DNA from 2 places in the Paenibacillus sp. FW104-T2 genome. Region 2 is predicted to be linked to the other one. Evidence: riboswitches for the same ligand, from Rfam matches in the RefSeq annotation. Region 2 holds a riboswitch; the other holds the start of a gene.
The links. A riboswitch is a leader RNA that binds a small molecule or an ion and turns the genes downstream of it on or off. The one in region 2 is predicted to bind FMN.
Positions count from the first base shown of each region.

Region 1: it holds a riboswitch for FMN, as region 2 does, so the genes downstream of both, AC3WQ3_RS18485 (EamA family transporter) here and ribD (bifunctional diaminohydroxyphosphoribosylaminopyrimidine deaminase/5-amino-6-(5-phosphoribosylamino)uracil reductase RibD) in region 2, are expected to answer to the same signal.

Region 1 is NZ_JBYTCE010000014.1:135,646-145,197, reverse strand. Features, by position in the region: gene AC3WQ3_RS18505 (spore germination protein) at 244-1,737, shown strand; gene AC3WQ3_RS18500 (GerAB/ArcD/ProY family transporter) at 1,741-2,835, shown strand; gene AC3WQ3_RS18495 (Ger(x)C family spore germination protein) at 2,832-3,959, shown strand; gene AC3WQ3_RS18490 (amidase) at 4,521-6,017, opposite strand; gene AC3WQ3_RS18485 (EamA family transporter) at 6,159-7,139, opposite strand; FMN riboswitch at 7,284-7,434, opposite strand; gene AC3WQ3_RS18480 (DinB family protein) at 7,517-8,020, opposite strand; gene AC3WQ3_RS18475 (CGNR zinc finger domain-containing protein) at 8,183-8,755, shown strand; gene AC3WQ3_RS18470 (amidohydrolase family protein) at 8,930-9,552, shown strand, end outside.
Region 2 is NZ_JBYTCE010000010.1:28,940-38,491, reverse strand. Features, by position in the region: gene AC3WQ3_RS14275 (segregation and condensation protein A) at 1-766, opposite strand, end outside; gene ribH (6,7-dimethyl-8-ribityllumazine synthase) at 869-1,336, opposite strand; gene AC3WQ3_RS14265 (bifunctional 3,4-dihydroxy-2-butanone-4-phosphate synthase/GTP cyclohydrolase II) at 1,424-2,662, opposite strand; gene ribE (riboflavin synthase) at 2,702-3,370, opposite strand; gene ribD (bifunctional diaminohydroxyphosphoribosylaminopyrimidine deaminase/5-amino-6-(5-phosphoribosylamino)uracil reductase RibD) at 3,417-4,520, opposite strand; FMN riboswitch at 4,882-5,046, opposite strand; gene AC3WQ3_RS14250 (peptidylprolyl isomerase) at 5,202-5,633, opposite strand; gene lysA (diaminopimelate decarboxylase) at 5,848-7,179, opposite strand; gene AC3WQ3_RS14240 (spore germination protein) at 7,287-8,954, opposite strand; gene AC3WQ3_RS14235 (stage V sporulation protein AB) at 8,981-9,409, opposite strand; gene AC3WQ3_RS14230 (stage V sporulation protein AA) at 9,390-9,552, opposite strand, start outside.

The DNA.
Region 1 (9,552 bases), on a different contig from region 2:
CGCAGGAGATTGGACAGATCATTAAAGTGATTTCCGACATCTCAAGGCAAATTAATATGCTTGAATTAAATCATCGGGTGAAGCGGCCAGACCAGGAAATAATGTACACAATTACAAGTCGCTATGTTTAGTGGCTTTTTTGTTTCAAGTTTGGAGTGTGTCTTTCCAAAGCAAAATGCATATACACGAGAATAATCGTCATAATAAGGAAATGCTGCTTGAAGAAGGGAGTAAAGTGAAAAAATGAACGCTCCATCTGGCACAATCTCGAAAGATGATAACATCACACCAAAATTGAACGAATCCACCGCCAGAATTCAAGAAATCTTTACGAATACTCCCGACTTGATCATTCGGAAGCTGTACATTAAACAAACCGGTGAACAGGCTGCCATCATATACATGGACGAAATGACTGACAAAACGATACTTAATCATGATGTCCTTGCTCCACTTCAGCTAGAGTCCGGGAACCCCTCGGAAGACTTCATCACAACAGTCGGGTATGTAAAGCCTTATTCTAAATGGGAGGATCTCAAACGTTCCATTATGATCGGCTATAGTGTGCTTTTTATTGAAGGGCGAAGTGAAGCCTATGTACTGGATACCAAAGGTATTCCTCAACGTGCAATTGAGGACCCACAGCAAGAACCTTCACTGAAAGGGGCGCATCAAGGATTTATAGAGAACGGTTCTCAAAATATAGCCATGATTCGACGTTATATCGCGGATAAAGAATTGAAGCTTAAACGGTATATCGTTGGGAGACGAGGACAAACGGCCGTATCCCTGCTTTATTTGGAGGATGTGGTTGATCCTGAGGTCGTAAAAGTTCTTGAAGGACGCATTCAATCCATTGATGTAGACGCCATTATTAACACGGGCGAATTAGTTGAGTTTATTGAAGACCAACCGCTAGCTTTGCTTCCCCAGATCATCATGACAGAAAGACCGGATACTGCTGCTTCACAAATACTGCAAGGTCGGTGTGTCGTTGTCGTTGATGGTTCGCCGAGTGTAGTGGTAGCTCCAGTTACGTTTATGTCCTTTTTTCAAACGGTTGATGATTACAGTTCCCGATGGTCCATCTCCTCATTTCTTAGAACATTACGAATTTTTGCTTTTTTTATCGCCATCTTTCTGCCGGGCTTTTTCATATCCGTTATTTCATTTCATTATGAAATTATACCCATGAAGCTGTTGTTGACGCTTGGTGAATCAAGGGGCCAGGTTCCGTTTCCTCCTTTCGTGGAAGCGATCATCATGGAACTGACTCTTGAAATGCTAAGGGAAGCAGGGGTTCGACTTCCGGCTCCAATTGGTCAGACGGTGGGCATTGTCGGGGGTATTGTCATTGGTCAAGCGGTTGTACAGGCTGGATTGATCAGCAATGTCATGGTTATCGTAGTCGCCTTTACAGCCATATCCTCATTTATTATTCCGAATCAGGATATGGCTGCTGCGGTACGATTAATGCGTTTTATGGTGATGGTTTTCGCCACTTGGTTCGGGTTCATTGGACTGGTAGTCGGCATGATGACTATAATCGGCAGATTAATAACGATAAACTCGCTTAACACTTCTTATAGTACGCCTATTGCTCCATTCAGACCTGTAGATTGGAAGGATACCTTACTCCGGTTGCCGTTATGGATGATGAACACGCGCCCGATCAGTACGCGGTCACGCCAGACAAGACGACAAGGAAATAGCAGGGAATGGAAGGAGAAGAAGTAGTACATGAAGACATATCGCCCGATAACGACGCTGCAATTCATCCTTATCATCTCTACTTTCCAGATCAGTGTTGCCTTCCTGGCTCTTCCAAAAGAGCTTGCAAGACATGCTGGAACGGATGGTTGGATGACCGTCTTTTTAGGATGGGGGCTCGCGATGTTAGCCTCTATGGCAATGGTGAAATTAATGACCCATAATCCAGACAGTACAATACTTGAATTAGTTCAGCGTTATATGGGCCGATGGGCGGCAAAACTGGTTACTTTTCTATTTATGATTTATTTTTTGCTGCTCGCATATGATGGTTACGCGGTTGCTACGCTGGTCATTAAACTCTGGTTGCTGCCGACGACATTAATTTATATTCTGGCCTTGCTGCTTCTGATTCCCACCTATCAGATTGCGCAGCATGGATTTCAGGTGATCGGGCGGTACACCGAAATTGTTTCGATGCTCTCCATATGGATTCCCCTGGTTTATGTGTCAACGCTGGATCGTGCTCATTGGCTTTATTTGCTTCCACTATTTAAAGAGGGTTGGCTTCCCATATTTACTTCCATAAAAATCATGATCTATCCCTTGCTGGGCATTGGACTGGTTTTATTTCTGTACCCTCATTTAGTGAAAAAGGAAAAGGCTATGACGGCTATGCTAATCTCCAATTCCCTTACTTGCCTGGCATATTTGGGGATCACCATTATTTGCTTTGTTTATTTTAGTCCTGATGAGATCGGAGAATACAATGATCCGGTGATCAGTATTTTGAAGTCTATTGAATTTCAATTTATCGAACGGGTCGAAGTGTTGTTTATTGCATTTTATATGTTTATCTTCTCATGTATATGGATTCCCTCCATGCACATTGTTTCCAGATGCTCTGCCACATTACTGGGAAAAGGTAAGGACAATATTCACCTTGCTGCATGGTGTATTCTCATGGCAATCAGCTTTTTCATCTATCGTCCCAGTTTTATGGCAGCTACACAAATTAACAATTCACTCAATCTCATCGGATTTGTGATGGAATTCGTATTACCTGCAGCCATTCTTTTGTATGTCGTTATTTTTAACAAATGGAAGGGAGGGAAACAAACATGAAATGGATAAAAAAAACGGGTGTTTCTATTGCAGTTTGCATATGGTTGTGTGCAATTACAGGGTGCGGAAGTGGAAAAACCAACTTGGAAGATGCTACCGTTCCATTGGCATTGGGCTTGGATGTCGAAGACCAAAAGCTCCATTATTATGTCTCCGCGCCTGTATTCAGCAAAGACATTCAAAAGAAAAGCCGTGAAGCGGAAGGGTTAGCTGAGGGATTAAGATCGTCCAAGAATCAGCAGGATGCTCAATTTCCAGGTTCGGTAGGAGGACGGAATTTTCAGGTCATTGTGGTAGGGAAAGAATTACTTAAATACAAGGATTGGTTTAAAGTATTGGATGTTACCTTCCGTGATCCCCGGAATACAATTACCGACAGGATCATCGCAGTTGATGGTCCAGTTTCGGATATTTTTAACTTCCAATCGAAGGATCAGCCACCAATACTCATCTTTTTAAAAGCGATTGTCGAATCAGGAAGCAAAATTTCGACTACGGTCTCAACAACTGCGCAAGAGCTTCATCGACAATTGTATGACCGGGCGATGACCCCTGCTATCTCGGAAATTAAGATTGAGAATAACAAGATCATGCTTAAAGGAACGACTCTCCTTTCACAGCAAGCCCAGTACCGAACTTCACTTACCTATCAGGAGACTTCACTTCTTCAGATTTTGAAAAAGGAGGCGGGACCCGGTATCAATCTCACTTTTCCTGTGGATAAACTACAACAAACGGTTCCGTATAATATAGATAAAGTAAGTTTTACTCTAGGAGGCACCTCAGTAAAGATTAAATCTTCTCATGAGAACGGGAAATTTCGATATAAGGTAAAAGTAAAATCAATTATTGCCATCACGGAAAAGTTTCTTGAGTTTGAACTCCAGGATAATTTCAATGACATGGAAAAAAAATTGAGCGAGGGAATGGAAGTTGCGATTGAGAAGCTCATTGAAAAATGCCAACACTATGAAATAGACCCTGTTGGTTTCGGATTCTATGCCCGGGCATATCAGTACCCGTTGTACAAGGAAGTGCAGGACAATTGGGGACAAGAGCTATCCCGTGCCCAGTTTGATGTCAAAGTTGATCTTCGGATCGCTGCCACCGGGGCAGTAGAGTAATCTATTAATAACTTGCTAGTGCGCGGTAATAACCACTATAAATAATGTCCTGATTAGTAGGTATACATGTTTCGGGTAAGGCTTGCTGCACAGGGAAATATGATATCGAGAATCCTCACTCAAGAGGCTTGGTACTTACACAGCATATTCATGCTCTCGCTACCGATGAATCAAGTCCATTCCTATGTTTATGGAATACCGCAATATTTGCTCGTTCTTCTGGTGGTTAGGTGATTGGGATGGAGATGAAAATCTACTTTCAGAGGAACAACTAAACGCAATTGATAATGTCATTAAGCTCATTGAACGAGACGTACCTTTTGACGGATGTGAACATTAAAATTTAAGAAATTCTCATTAAGTTACATAGTAAATATTATGTAAACAAACTGGGTGCGAAAATGGATACCTTAACTAGGTGTGCGTAATTCGGATCTGAAAATTGAACACACCTGCATAACGCAACGTTATTGTCACCATAAAGTCGAACACACAACTAACTCCGTGACTCTTGATTACTCAATTGGTCACGGAGTTAGATTGTTGTCCTTTTTCTTTAACTTAGAAAGGGAAAAGCGGGTTTCCGTTCATTCCGATCCACAGTCCGGAAGCTTCCAATTGGCCAGCCAGATGGAGCAGCCAGTCTTCACGCCCTTTGGTTGCCATCACTTGCACGCCCATCGGCAAGCCATCCGCTGTGAGGTGCAGCGGAACACTCATTGCAGGCTGGCCTGTCAGGTTGGCGAGTTGGGTGAAAGGAGTGTAGGTGAGACTTGGTTCAAACATTTCATAAATCAATTGCTGCTGATGCACCTTATCCAATTCGCTAATCTGCATCAGATGCTGAATCTGCTCCTCATGAGGAGTTAGCTCTCCAACCTTTGGTGCAGGAAAGGCATTAACCGGTGTGATATAGAAGTCGTATCGCTCGAAGAGCGTAGACATCTGTGCGGCAGCCACGTCCCATTCGGCAAGACTGTGAACGAATTCTGCAGCCGATACCTTTTTGCCTGCCTCAGCCAGCACCCAGGATTCAATCTCCATATCGCCGGAAGTCAAAGATCGGCCCATAGCATGCTCCATGGAGGCGATCATCGCCGCCATTTCACCGCTGTTCATCATATAATAGTTCTCCATCAATCGAACACCGTTGACCGGACTCAATTTTTCCTCCACGTGATGACCTTGTTCCTCCAGCCACCGAACCAGCTTGTACACTGCTTCCTTCGCATCCTCACTAACCGGGGTGCCTACAGGTGAATCCGTGGTATAAGCGATCTTTAGTTTGCGTTGGTGCGGGTAGTTCATATCGGCCAAGTAACTGCCCGGAAAGAGCGGGGCATGAAACGCGGCTTCTGGCTGAATGACCTGCAGGGTATCCAGTAAGGCGGCGCTGTCTCGCACAGTCCGGGATAGCGCGAAGTCGATCGATGCACCTTGCCATTGACGGCCTACACCTGGTCCAACAGGAGTCCGTCCCCGAGTAGGTTTTAGTCCGAATAGTCCGCTGAAGGAGGCTGGAATCCGGATCGAACCCCCGCCATCACTGGCTCCGGCCATGGGTACGATACCCGAAGCAACAGCTGCAGCTGCACCGCCGCTTGAACCTCCGGGTGAATGATTCTTATTCCATGGATTACGACTCGGACCATGAAGACGTGGCTCAGTAATATTTTTGAGGCCAAATTCCGGTGTGTTCGTGTGTCCAATGATAACGAAGCCTGCATCCCTGAGTTTGGATACAAAGTTAGAGTTGCGCAAAGCTCGATGATCCTTGAGAAGGCGGGAACCGGAAGTCAGAATTTCCCCCTCCAGCGATTGCGAGATGTCTTTGAGGAGCAATGGAACGCCTGCAAAAGGCTGCTCACCAGGACGAACATAGCCGGCTTCCTCACGTGCGCGTGTTTCATATGTACGAATGACCGCATTAAGCTGCGGGTTAACTTCTTCTAGGCGAGCGTAGGCCGCTTCCAGCAATTCAACGGGGGAAACCTCCCGTGAGCGAACCAGTTCAGCCAGACCTATGGCATCATAGGACGTATATGAAAATGAAGACATGACGATCGTTCCTCTCCGAAAATATGAAATAGTATAAATACCTGTCCATATGTCATCGTACCACTGGAATTATAAAAAGACAAAAGGCACTGCCGATCCAGAAGGATGTGCAGTGCCTTTAAGATATAAATAAGATCTTTCTTACTCTGTCCGAAGCTTAGGAGCTGCGTCAGCAGCTGTGGTAGATCGTTCCTGCTGTTTGGATATAGCGAACAAAGCAATCCAGATGAGAATGAATCCAAGCAGCTGTTCCCATGTGATGAGCGTTCGGAATGCAATCCAGTTCACAAGCACACCCGCCATTGGGAAGCTCAGCTCAGCCAGTGTGGCTACGGAAGCTTTGGTGGTCGAGAGACCTTTATAGTATAACAATAGACTCAGTAAGCCTGGCAGTAGCGCCTGCCCCAGAATGTTGAGCGCAACAGCTGCCTGTTCTCCTGCACCGGATGGTAAGGTCCACGCTGCGCCTTCGTTCCAGGTCATGAAGATCAGCAAGGGCAGAGCTACGACAAAGCGAAGGGAGGTGACCGTTTCATAACGGGTTTGCCCCAGCATCAGTCGGCCCATCACCGTAGAGCCGCCCCATAAGGCAGCAGCGCCAAGTGACAACAGGCTGCCCGCATGAATCCAATTGTTCCAGTTTCCAAGCGGAAGAGTAAATCCAAATGTAAGCAGATAAGTTCCGATAAGAGCAACAACAAATAACCAGCCGAAGCGGCGCGGCAGTGTTTCCTTCAGTAAGATCTTAGCTAAAACAATCGCGAAGATGGGCTGCATTTTTTGCAGCAATAAAACGGTATTCGGATCATTGTGTGTCAGTGCGAGCGTGAATAATACCGTTGCCAGTGCAGAGCCACCCCATGAGATAAAGATAACGGCGATCCAGTGACGGGCTCGCAGATGTTTCAGGTCGGCGCGGAATTTCCATAAGACGGGTATAGCGACCAAGCTCACGATAATATGTTCCACCAGTACAATTTGAGTGGAGGTCATGGTTTGCAGCAAAATGATGCGGAACAATGGATCTACGCCCCATAGGGCAGCACCGAGAACAACGAGCCAAAATCCGGTATTGCTTCGTTCCTTGCGATAAACGGTTGATGCATGCTGTGTCTTTTCCATATTCAGGACTCCTTCGTCAGAACACGGAATCTTCAGTTGGCAAAATCGACAAAAGCCCCCGTTTTGGCATACACCAAATAAACGGGGGCTCATCCATGAACATATCGTCAGGAAAGAAACCTTCCCATAGGCGGTATGTCATGTGTTGATCTTCTCTCATCCGGACTGTACCGTCGGCCTTGGAGTCACACCAAGTCAGTCGCTGTTGTCCTAAGCAGTCAACAGCGAGTCGCGGGCTGGTTCCTATTGGAACATCACCGCCGGTTGGGAATTGCACCCTACCCCGAAGATCCTATTCAATTTATAGGTTATAGTACAAGTTGTAACATTAATAAGTTCATCTTATTCCTGTAAGCGCTAGCAGTTCAAGCATTTTTTTAGAAAATGATGTTCCAGCTTCCTTGCTGCCTGCGAAGAAGTACAATCTGACCCGCGTGATATGCGTCGTGAAGAACCCAGCGGGCAAGCGTTTGAGCCCAGTTCTGTTCGGAATCCAAATAGGCTTCTTCAAGTCTGGAATCCTGCAACTTAACCAGGTTATTGTGCAACTGCTCTGCAAGCTTAGTGGTTCGCTCTACAAGTTGGCTCCAGCCAACCTGGTCCAAGGGGTCACCGGGTTTGCCAAACGTAGCTTCATTCGATTCAGCAGCAGGTGTAGAAGGAGCCCGATCTTGAAGACGCTCTAAAATCCGCTCGTTGTAATAATACATATGATTGACCAGCTGCCATATGCTTAGTCCTCCTGAAGGAGGGATCCAAGCTGCTTGCTCTGCGGTCAGCCCTTCAATCGCCTTCGACAAAGGGACGATCCAGTTACATTGATCCCAAGTATCTTCTTTCTGAATAACCAACACATCTAATGCAGTTGTAACAGACGTCATTTTTAAAATTCATTCCTCTCTTGTGGAACTCATCTCATGACTTGCGTCTTCATGCTTGTAACTAGCTAATATGGTTTGAAATGGTTACAATTAATATAACACAATTCAAACGAAAGTAACCATCTTTTATGAATTTAGATGGTTACAATGCCGGAGGTATAGATGGATAGATTATGGACAGATTTTGTAAATAGCGACTATCATGATTGGCGCGGCGGGGATCGATCTGAAGACAGACTGGGAAAAGCAGGCTGGCAGCAGGATTTCTTGAATCGTTGGCAATTAGAAGCACAAGTTTCGGCATCGACTGAAGAGGAATCCGCTATGAGAATCTTTAGAGATAAGTTACAGTCTCTGGCTATCCGTTTGTCAGCGGGAACGCCCCTAACGGAGAAGGATCAAGCATGGTTAAATGACTCTATGCGGTGTGGTGGGGTAATCAGACAACTAATTGCAGAGGATCAAAGACTGGATGTTAAGCTGGTTCCCATCCATGCGCATTGGTTTCAGGTGATGGCAGAAGTCGCTGCTGACTTTGCAATTACACTGGTGGAGGGCGATGGAAAGAGAATTCGATGCTGTGACAATCCGGACTGCCGCTGGATCTTCTATGACGATACTCGCAGTAGGACACAGAAATATTGCGATGATAAAATGTGCGGCAATCTAATGAAGGTGAGACGTTTTCGAGCGAAACGTAAGCTGGAATCCAACGGAGATAAAAATGAAGTTTAACGATGTAAGAACAGTCATCACTATTGATAGTCGTTTGGTGTTCAGAATTGATAAATATTAACAATCGGTATATAATGGTTATATACTAGCGAAAATATAGTCACAAATCATATGTAAGGACAAGCAATGCGGATCAGATCATTTTACAAACCATTACGATTGGAGAGGTGTCTCATGGGGACAGGTTATCTATTGAAAAACGGTTGTGTATTATCGATGGATGCTCGTATTGGTCAGTTTAACAGGGCAGATGTACTTATTCAGGACTCTTTGATTGCAGCCGTTCAACCGAATATCGTGGTGTCCGATGCAGATGTTGTGGTGATCGACGCATCAGACATGATTGTCATGCCTGGACTGGTGGATACACACCGGCATATGTGGGAATCTCTTGTGAAAACGGCTGGAACGAACTGGTCGCTGCCCGTGTATCTGCAAAATCTGTACTATGGTGCCATGGGAAGCAAGCTTCGACCACAGGACAGCTACATTGCCAATCTTCTGGGTTCTTTGGAAGCGCTTAACGCGGGTGTGACGACGGTACTTGATTGGAGCATGCCATATTCATCTGATCATACCGATGGACTTATTCGTGGGCTGCAGGATGCAGGGATCCGGGCTGTCTTTGCTCACGGTGTTCCAGGGGAAACCGCCTATTGGAATCGGGAAAGTACCCTTTCATACCCGGAGAATATCAGAGGGGTGAAGGAGCGTTATTTCTCCTCTAGTGACCAATTGGTCACGTATGGACTAGCTATTCGCGGCCCAGAGTTTAGCCACTGGGATACAACGGTGCA
Region 2 (9,552 bases):
TCCTTGCTTCCCCTCTCCACTCCATAACGATATCCTCAAACATCCGCTCCTGGTAACAGACAATCTGTTTCATCTTCATCAGTTCCAGTACAGCCAAAAATGTGACTACAATTTCATGCCGGTAAATCTGATCATCCAGCAGTTTGGAAAATAACAGCCTTCCTCCCGGTCCCATACTCTCCAGAGCTCCAACGACATCACGTATACGATCCTTCACCGAGATCTCATCGCGCTGAATTCGTGTAACCGTTGTACGCTTCTCTGCCTTGCGCAGTGCCTTCTGAAAAGCGGCAATCAGATCCGAAGTATGCAATCCCTCTACCGGATTTGATTGGGTCTCCACAGGCATATACGGCCTCAGGTCCTCAGGCTCTTTGGAGAAGATAAGGCTCCGTTCCCATTCCCGCTCATGCAGATGACGGGCTATTCCTTTGTATTTGCGATATTCTATCAGACGTGCAATCAGCTCCGCACGTGGATCATAATCTTCTTCTTCCATATAATCATAATCCTCAAAGTCTTCAATCACCGGTGGTTTGGGCAGTAAAAGTTTGCTCTTGATGGACAGAAGCGTTGCTGCCATTACCAAAAACTCACTCGTAATATCCAGCTCCAATTCCTGCATCGAATGCAGATACGCCATATATTGATCGGTAATATCGCTGATGGGAATATCCTGGATATGAATTTCTGCCTTATCGATCAGATGAAGCAGCAGATCCAAAGGCCCTTCAAAAGTTTCCAGTTTATATGTAACTACCGTCACTAGACGAATCCTCCCGCCAGAAAAATACAAAACCCCGCTAAGCCGCCGAATCCGGTCTCCCGAATTCGTCTGCGCAGAGCAGGGCACTACATTAAATAAGCACTATTTTAGCTGTTTCGTCAAGTTCGCCATTTCAATTGCAGCCGTGGCAGCATCCCAACCTTTGTTACCAGCCTTCGTACCAGCACGTTCAATCGCCTGTTCAATATTCTCCGTTGTAACCAGACCAAAGATCGTTGGCACGCCAGTTTTGAGGTTAATAGCCGCCACTCCTTTTGCCATTTCATTGCACACATAATCATAATGTGTCGTTGAGCCACGAATAACCGTTCCCAGTGTAATGACAGCGTCATATTTGCCGCTCTCCGCCATTTTCTGTGCAATCAGCGGGATTTCGAATGCTCCTGGAACCCAGGCTACGTCGACTTCACTGTCCTGCACCCCGTGACGTTTGAACGCATCGAGTGCTCCGCTGAGCAATTTGCTTGTAATAAATTCATTAAAACGTCCTACAACCACTCCATATTTTAAACCTTCCGATACCAAATGTCCTTCAAAAAAGTTCGGCATTTAAGTCATCTCCTCTAATGTATAATGTAATGTAATTAACCGATTTGTGAGCATTTATTTTTCCATAAATTACATGAGAAAAAAGATTTAATTTTTCTCTTCGTTCTGTTCGATATCATCGAACTTCAACATATGCCCCAGCTTCGCCTGCTTGGTATGCAGGTAAAGCGTATTATCCTCGTTCTCTTCCATCTGGATGGGAACACGCTCCACCACTTCAAGACCATAACCTTCAAGGCCTTTGATTTTGCGGGGATTATTCGTTAACAGACGAATTTGGCGAACGCCGAGATCCTTCAGAATCTGTGCACCAATACCATAATCACGCAGATCAGCGGCAAACCCCAGTTTCAGGTTGGCATCTACAGTGTCCAGACCTTCCTCCTGCAGCTTATAGGCTTTGAGTTTGTTAATCAGTCCAATGCCCCGGCCTTCCTGTCTCATATAGAGCAGAACGCCATTGCCTTCATCATGAATCTGTTTGAGTGCTGCATCGAATTGCGGTCCGCAGTCACAGCGATGGGAGTGGAATACGTCGCCTGTAAGACATTCGGAGTGAACACGAACCAATACGGGCTTGGAAGAGTCGATTTCACCTTTGACCAAGGCTACATGCTCTTTGTTGTCCACTGCATTCGTATAGGCCACTGCTTGAAACTCGCCAAAATCCGTAGGCATGCGGACAGCCACTTCACGTTGAACCAGCTGTTCCTTCTCATTACGGTAACGGATCATGTCCTGAATACTAATCAGTTTCAGGTCATGCTTGCGGGCAATCTCCTGCAGATCAGGCAGTCTCGCCATCGTGCCATCTTCCTTGATGACCTCACAGATCACACCAGCCGGATAGGAACCGCACATGATCGCCAGATCAACAGCAGCTTCCGTGTGCCCGGCGCGGCGGAGCACTCCTCCGTCTTTGGCAATGAGCGGGAACATATGCCCCGGCTTGCGGAAATCACTGCTTTTGGCTTCCGGATCAATTAGACCCTTCACCGTAATGGATCGTTCATGTGCAGATATGCCTGTTGTTGTATCCTTGTGATCCACGGAAACTGTAAATGCCGTTCCATGGAAGTCCGTATTTTGCTGAACCATCGGTTTCAGATTGAGCTCATCCGCACGCTGCTGCGTAATGGGAACACAGACCAGACCTCTGCCCTCGGTAATCATGAAGTTGATGACTTCAGGTGTAGCCTTCTCTGCCAGCGCAATAAAGTCCCCTTCATTCTCCCGATCCTCATCATCCACAACAATGACGGGTTTGCCGCGCATCAAATCGTATATCGCTTCCTCTATGGGATCTAATATGGATTGATCTGACATAAGTTCCCCTCCAGTCTCTCTTTGTAATGGTTATGCTCCTTATGCAAAGCCATGGTTGGCCAAAAACTCTTCACTGATGCTTTTCGGTTTGCCAGCACCCGTTTCGGGATGCCCTTTGCCGTAATGGAGCAGATGGTCCACATATTTCCCCAAAATGTCACATTCAATGTTGATGGTATCCCCCGGCTTTTTCACCTGAAGCACCGTTTCTCCAATGGTATGGGGAATAATCGATACGGTAAACGAGGCTTCTGTCGTCTTCACCACGGTGAGACTAATGCCATCGAGGGTTACCGAACCCTTTGGAATTAAATATTTGAACAGTTCGTGGTCGTCAGGTTTGATCTCAAAAACAACCGCATTCTGATCACGTGTGATCCCGCCAATGACTCCCGTACCATCTACGTGTCCTTGTACGATGTGGCCACCAAAACGCCCACCCGACTGCATCGCCCGTTCCAGGTTCACTTTACTGCCCGATTGCAGCTGACTCAGATTGGTATGACGGTAGGTTTCAGGCATGACATCTGCGGTAAACCCTCCGCTTTCCAGCGTCGTTGCCGTAAGACATACTCCGTTTACAGATACACTGTCACCAATCTTCAGATCGTCCATGATGGCGGAAGCTCCGATATTCAGGACCAATGCTTCGCCTTTTCGACCGATACGCCGAATCTGACCGACCTCTTCCACCAAACCGGTAAACATGCTGCCGCCTCCTTATGCTTATATCTTGCCTTGCTTATTCGATCCGTTATTCAGGCCAGACAGGGATTCCGCCAATACTGATATTATCTCCAACTTGCTCAATTTCCAGCTGATTCAATTGAATGGCCTGACTCATGCGCTCCACCCCTTCAAATCGGAAGCTTCCCGGTGTGTCGTATCCGCCCACAATCTTTGGAGCGATAAACATCAACAGCCGATCGACCAATTTGGCTTCCAGCATGGCACCATTCAATGTGCCTCCACCTTCAAGCAGGATGGAGCCGATTTCCCGTTCTCCCAGCTTGCTAAGCGCACTCAGCAAATCCACACGTGGTCCAGGACCACAGCGAATAATTTCAACACCGTAGGCTTCTAGACGTTCGGCCGCCTCAGGGCTCGCCTCATCGGTCGTAAGTACCCATGTCGGTGCTAGTCCATCCTTGACCATCTTGGCCCCAACCGGGAGACGCAGCTTCGAATCGACAACAATTCGCACAGGACTGATCCCTTCCACTTGGAGGCGGGTGGTCAGCTCCGGATTGTCTGCAATAACCGTATCTACACCAACCATGATGCCCTGATGACGATGGCGAAGTACATGTACGATTTCCCGTGCGGGTTCGTTGGAGATCCATTTGCTGTCTCCGCTGCGGGTTGCAATTTTACCATCCAGCGTGGATGCCGTTTTTAAGGTGACAAACGGCAAACCGGTGGTAATGTACTTAATGAATTTTTCATTCAGACGTCTTCCGCGCTCACGCAGAACGCCAACTTCAACCTCAATGCCTTGTTGACGCAGCATACTGATTCCTCTGCCGGATACCTGCGGATTTGGATCCTCACAACACACCACGACACGATTCACTTTCTCGTGAATCAAACGTTCGCTGCATGGCGGCGTCTTGCCATAGTGGCTGCACGGCTCCAACGTAACATAGACCGTACTGCCCTCAGCATCGCTGCCAGCCATATTCAATGCGTGTACCTCCGCATGGCCCGTACCCCGCTTGAGATGACTTCCCAGACCTACAACCCGGCCTTCTTTTACAACAACACATCCGACGACAGGGTTAATCCCCGTTTGCCCTTGTGCACGTTCTGCCATATCCAACGCAAGCCCCATATAAAATTCATCATTGATTATTTCCAAGTCCGGTCACCCCACGGTTAGAATCTTAGATTATAGGCCTCCCATCGAGCAGAGAGGCGGTTATACCATATCCAAATAAAAAATCCCCACTCGAACTATCGTTCGGGTAGGGATGATGAGAGACATGTGTCACCAGCAGGATGTCGTTGATACGATTGCCAACAGCACTCCGCCATAATTCCATTTCAGGCAAGTGAAAGCAAACACATACCTAAAGATCACAATTACAGGTAAAGAGCTTCTATGATGTGGCATATGTATGGAAACCGCCGGATAACCGACATTCCCTGCACAGAAATAAAACCTCGTCTCATGCTGTGCAGCAACGCATCTGCGGAATGCAGTCCAATTAGGGCTGCATCCTCTCCTTCTCCCATCCAGACTATACTGTCGGTTCTGGAATTGCACCAGATCAGCCATCTGCCACAGGCAGACAGGTCACGGACTTTGCAACAGTGCTGGATAAATATCCTCACACAGGTGCATCACCGCCGGTAGGGAATTGCACCCTGCCCTGAAGGATCGCTTTCGTTATTAATTGGATGTTAGCACTTTAACGCCGAAAAATCAATTGTTTTTTGTTCCTTTTTGTCACATACTAACTTTTAATAAGCAAAAGGATATAAAAAAACCGCTTCGTCTTATCAACGAAACGGCCATTTTTATCGATTAAGAAAACGATTAAACTTCTACGACTTCAACAGTTTCCATTTTGTCGCGACCTTCGAAAGCATCTACGAACTCCATACCTTTGGTTACTTTACCAAATACGGTATGTTGCCCATCCAGATGCGGCTGTGGCTGGTAGCAGATGTAGAACTGGCTTCCACCTGTGTTACGGCCTGCATGTGCCATTGCAAGTGTTCCGCGCTCATGTTTGTTCGGGTTGATCTCACAGTTGATTGTGTATCCTGGGCCACCTGCACCCGTTCCGTTAGGGCATCCGCCTTGTGCGACGAAGCCTGGAATTACGCGGTGGAATACAAGACCGTTGTAGAAGCCGGAGTTAGCCAGTTTCTCAAAGTTTGCCACTGTGTTTGGAGCTTCTTGATCGAACAGGTCGATTAGAACTTCTCCGCCGTTTGCCATTTTGATTTTCGCTTGTTTCGCCATATGTAAATGACTCCTTTCGTATTGACCATCGTTAGTGGTGCCATCCTGCATGACCCTGGGCCAAGCTCTATAGCACTTTTCTTAGTGTACACCGAAATGAGTCCAACCGCAAAATAAACCGCATTTTTTTTCAAAAATGTTGGGTCTAAAGGCAAAAAAAAGACAAAAAGGAATGTTCCTTTTTGTCTTTTTTACTATTTAGTATTTCTTAACATTAACGGGTTACAGGCTGTTTAGCGATACGCTCAGGCACGAGGTCATTCTGAATGATGTCCTGGTACGTTTCGCGACGTACAACAACATCACCTTGGCCGTCTTTAACAAACACGACTGCCGGACGGCGAATTCGGTTATAGTTGCTTGCCATGGAGTAGTTGTACGCACCTGTGCAGGCAACGGCAAGCAGATCCCCGCTCTGAACTTTAGGCAGGTCCAGATCCCAGATCAACATATCGCCGCTCTCGCAGCATTTGCCGGCAATCGACACGGTCTCCTGAGCAGACTCATTAGCGCGGTTGGCGAGTACAGCTTCATATTTGGATTCATACAGTGCTGGACGCGGGTTGTCCGTCATCCCGCCATCAACTGCAACATATTTGCGTACACCAGGGATATCTTTGCTCGTACCAACGGTGTACAGTGTCGTACCTGCTTCACCAACAATACTGCGGCCTGGTTCTACCCAGATTTCCGGAACGTCATATCCAATTTGGGCAAAGTGATTTTTAACAGCATCCGTGATGGCTTTTACATACTGAGCCACTTCAAGCGGAGTATCCCCTTCTGTATAGCGGATACCGAATCCACCGCCCAGGTTAACCACTTTGAACGCTACGTTAATACGCTCATATACACTCGCAGCGAATTCAGCTACACGCTGAATCGCCATTTGGAAACCTTCCACCTCAAAGATTTGAGAACCGATGTGGGAGTGCACACCCAGCAATACCAGGTTGGACTGTTTGGAAGCGAGTTCAATCGCTTCAAATGCCGTTCCGTTACCGATATCGAATCCAAATTTCGAATCCGTTTGACCTGTGGAAATATATTCATGCGTATGCGCCTCAACACCAGGCGTCACACGAAGCAGGATGTTCACTTGACGATTCTTCTCTGCGGCTACAGCCTGCAGCAAGTGTAATTCATTGAAGTTATCCACAACGAAGCAGCCGATCTCGGCATCAAGTGCCATTTCGATCTCTTCCAATGTTTTGTTATTGCCGTGGAAATGAATGCGTTCAGCAGGGAATCCTGCTTGCAGTGCTGTAAACAGTTCACCGTCCGAAACCACATCCAGTGAGAGCCCTTCTTCCGCAGCCAGAGCACACATCGCCATTACGCAAAACGCTTTGCTTGCATATGCGACTTGGAAACCCAGCCCAGATGCACGGAATGCATCCATGTATTCTCTGCAGCGGTCGCGAACCAATTGCTCGTCCACAACATACAGTGGTGTTCCAAATTGTTCTTTCAAGTCCGTTGCATCTACTCCGCCAATTTCCAGATGGCCTTGAGCATTTATTTTACTTGTACCATGTAAATACATAATCAGCATTCCTCACTTTTTTATATACTGGAACAGCTTCTTCTATTCCAATGATTTTACACCAGTATATCAAATTCGTCAGCGAGAAGAATGGATTTTTAGGCAGATCATTTGTGTTTTTTACTTTTTCGCTTTTCACCGTCCGGATCATCGGGCATTTTGGTGTTATCTCTTGTTTTGTTGAATGATGGACGTTTCTTATTTTCAAGCAGAGGCATACGGAACAGGAAGTTCCCCAGGGCCTTTGCATTAAAAGGTATAAACGGCCATAAGTAAGAGGAATTATAGGATCGGTGTATAGTCAGCGCTATAACAAGCAGTGTTGTACCTACCACAAACCCCGGCACCTTAAAAATGGCAACAGCGATCAGCAGAAACAGCCTCACCAGCCGATTCGCAAGCCCAAGCTCATAGCTTGGTGTCGCAAACATACCGATGGCAGCAATAGCCATGTACAGAACGACCTCATTGACAAAATATCCTGTTTTTACAGCGATATCCCCGACCAATATTGCTGCAATCAAGCCCATTGCCGATGCAAGAGGTGTAGGAGTATGAACTGCCGCCATACGTAACAAATCGACCCCAAGCTCAATTAACAGGAACTGCAAAATGATGGGCAGCTTCACATTCTCTTGTGGACCAATAAAATCCAGTCCCGCTGGTTTGAGCGCAGGATCAATAACCATCAGCATCCATAGCGGCAGCAAAAACAACGAGATTAATATGCCAGCAAAGCGCACCCAACGCAAGTAAGTCCCCATAAACGCAGTCTGTCTGTTCTCTTCTGCATGTTCACACAGATCGAAGAAAGTTGTAGGCAAAATCATCACACTTGGCGATGTATCGACGAAAATGACGACCCTGCCCTCAAGCAGATGAGATGCCGTAACATCAGGCCGTTCCGAGTAGCGCACCAGAGGGAAAGGGTTCCATCCCTTATTGATAATCGCTTCCTCCAGCTGTTTATCTGCTGCCGGTATACCGTCGATATCTACCCGTTTGATTTTTTCGCGGACTGAATCCACCTGCACTTTATCGACGATATCATCGATGTACACCACGCAAACATCGGTTTGAGTTCTCCGGCCCACTTGCATGATCTCGAACTTCAATCCAGGGTCGCGAATCCTGCGTCTCACCAAGGTCACGTTGGTCAGAAGTGTTTCGGTGAAGCCGTCCCTTGACCCCCGGACAACGCGTTCGAGAGAAGGTTCTTCGGGTGAGCGAACCGGATAACTCCGTGTATCCATCACTAATACGGAGCGGTCCCCTTCAACAAATAAAGCACTCATACCCGTAAGAACCTTGTTGATGACAGCACTCATTTTATCGACTTTCTCTACCTGGATATGTGGAATGTAGCAATCGAAATACGACTTAAGCGCATGGCCTGATATTTGATCAGGGGTTAGATAGGTCAGCCTTTTCAACACTTCCAGCAAAATTTCATCTTTTGCAAATCCTGTCAGCATCAATAATCCGACATTTTTGCCTCCAAGGGTCATCTCTCTCATATTGACATCAAAGGACTCCCCGAGGCCCAAAACCTGCTTCAATGTATACTTGTTGTCACTCATGCGAGCGGAGATATCATCCCTGTCCTGCCAGTACTGCACCGATTCTTCAACACTATCGGACATCTCATCCTGCTTCTTTTTTTCGTACGCCCTGCGCTCCTCTTCCTTTTGAATTTCATAGGGCGTCTTGTGTATCAGCTCTTCGGGTACTCCCTCACCTGAACCATGTCCAGCATTGTCAGATCTCACATCCATTTTCTTTCCTCCTTCGATTCCTTGACCTAACGCTGATATACAAAAAAGTCAAACAAGGAACCTGTCATTTTGCCCAAAATCATGGCCAGCAGCAGTCCAAACAAATACGATTTCATGCCCAGACGTTTAGCAAGTACTGGCAGCACATTTAATACCTCGGTCAGTGCAGCGGCAAGCAGGCCGATAAACACACCGCAAAAGCACCCAATTATTGGACTCAGGATCAATATTCCATGTACCTTCCAATGCCAGAAATCAGCAATGGTTCCAACGAGCGACCCTCCGATCAATGCTCCCTCATACCAATGCGTTTTGTCATAAGAACGGGTGAGCTGCGCCAATCTGGGGATCATATCAAGCACGAGAATGAGGGCGATCACGCCGCTTCCTACGGCAACTCCTCCCGCAATCCCAAGTACAATACTGATCGCTCCATTAAGAACGCTCATCGGCATTCATCTCCCCGCGTTCCTGCTCATGCATTCGTTCGATTTCCTCAATGACGACAAACTTGTCTACATTTTGCTGATATAAAAACATTTCCACTTCAAGCGGAGTAGGTTCCTCATTCCACTTTTTCTTGAATAAATGATTAAAG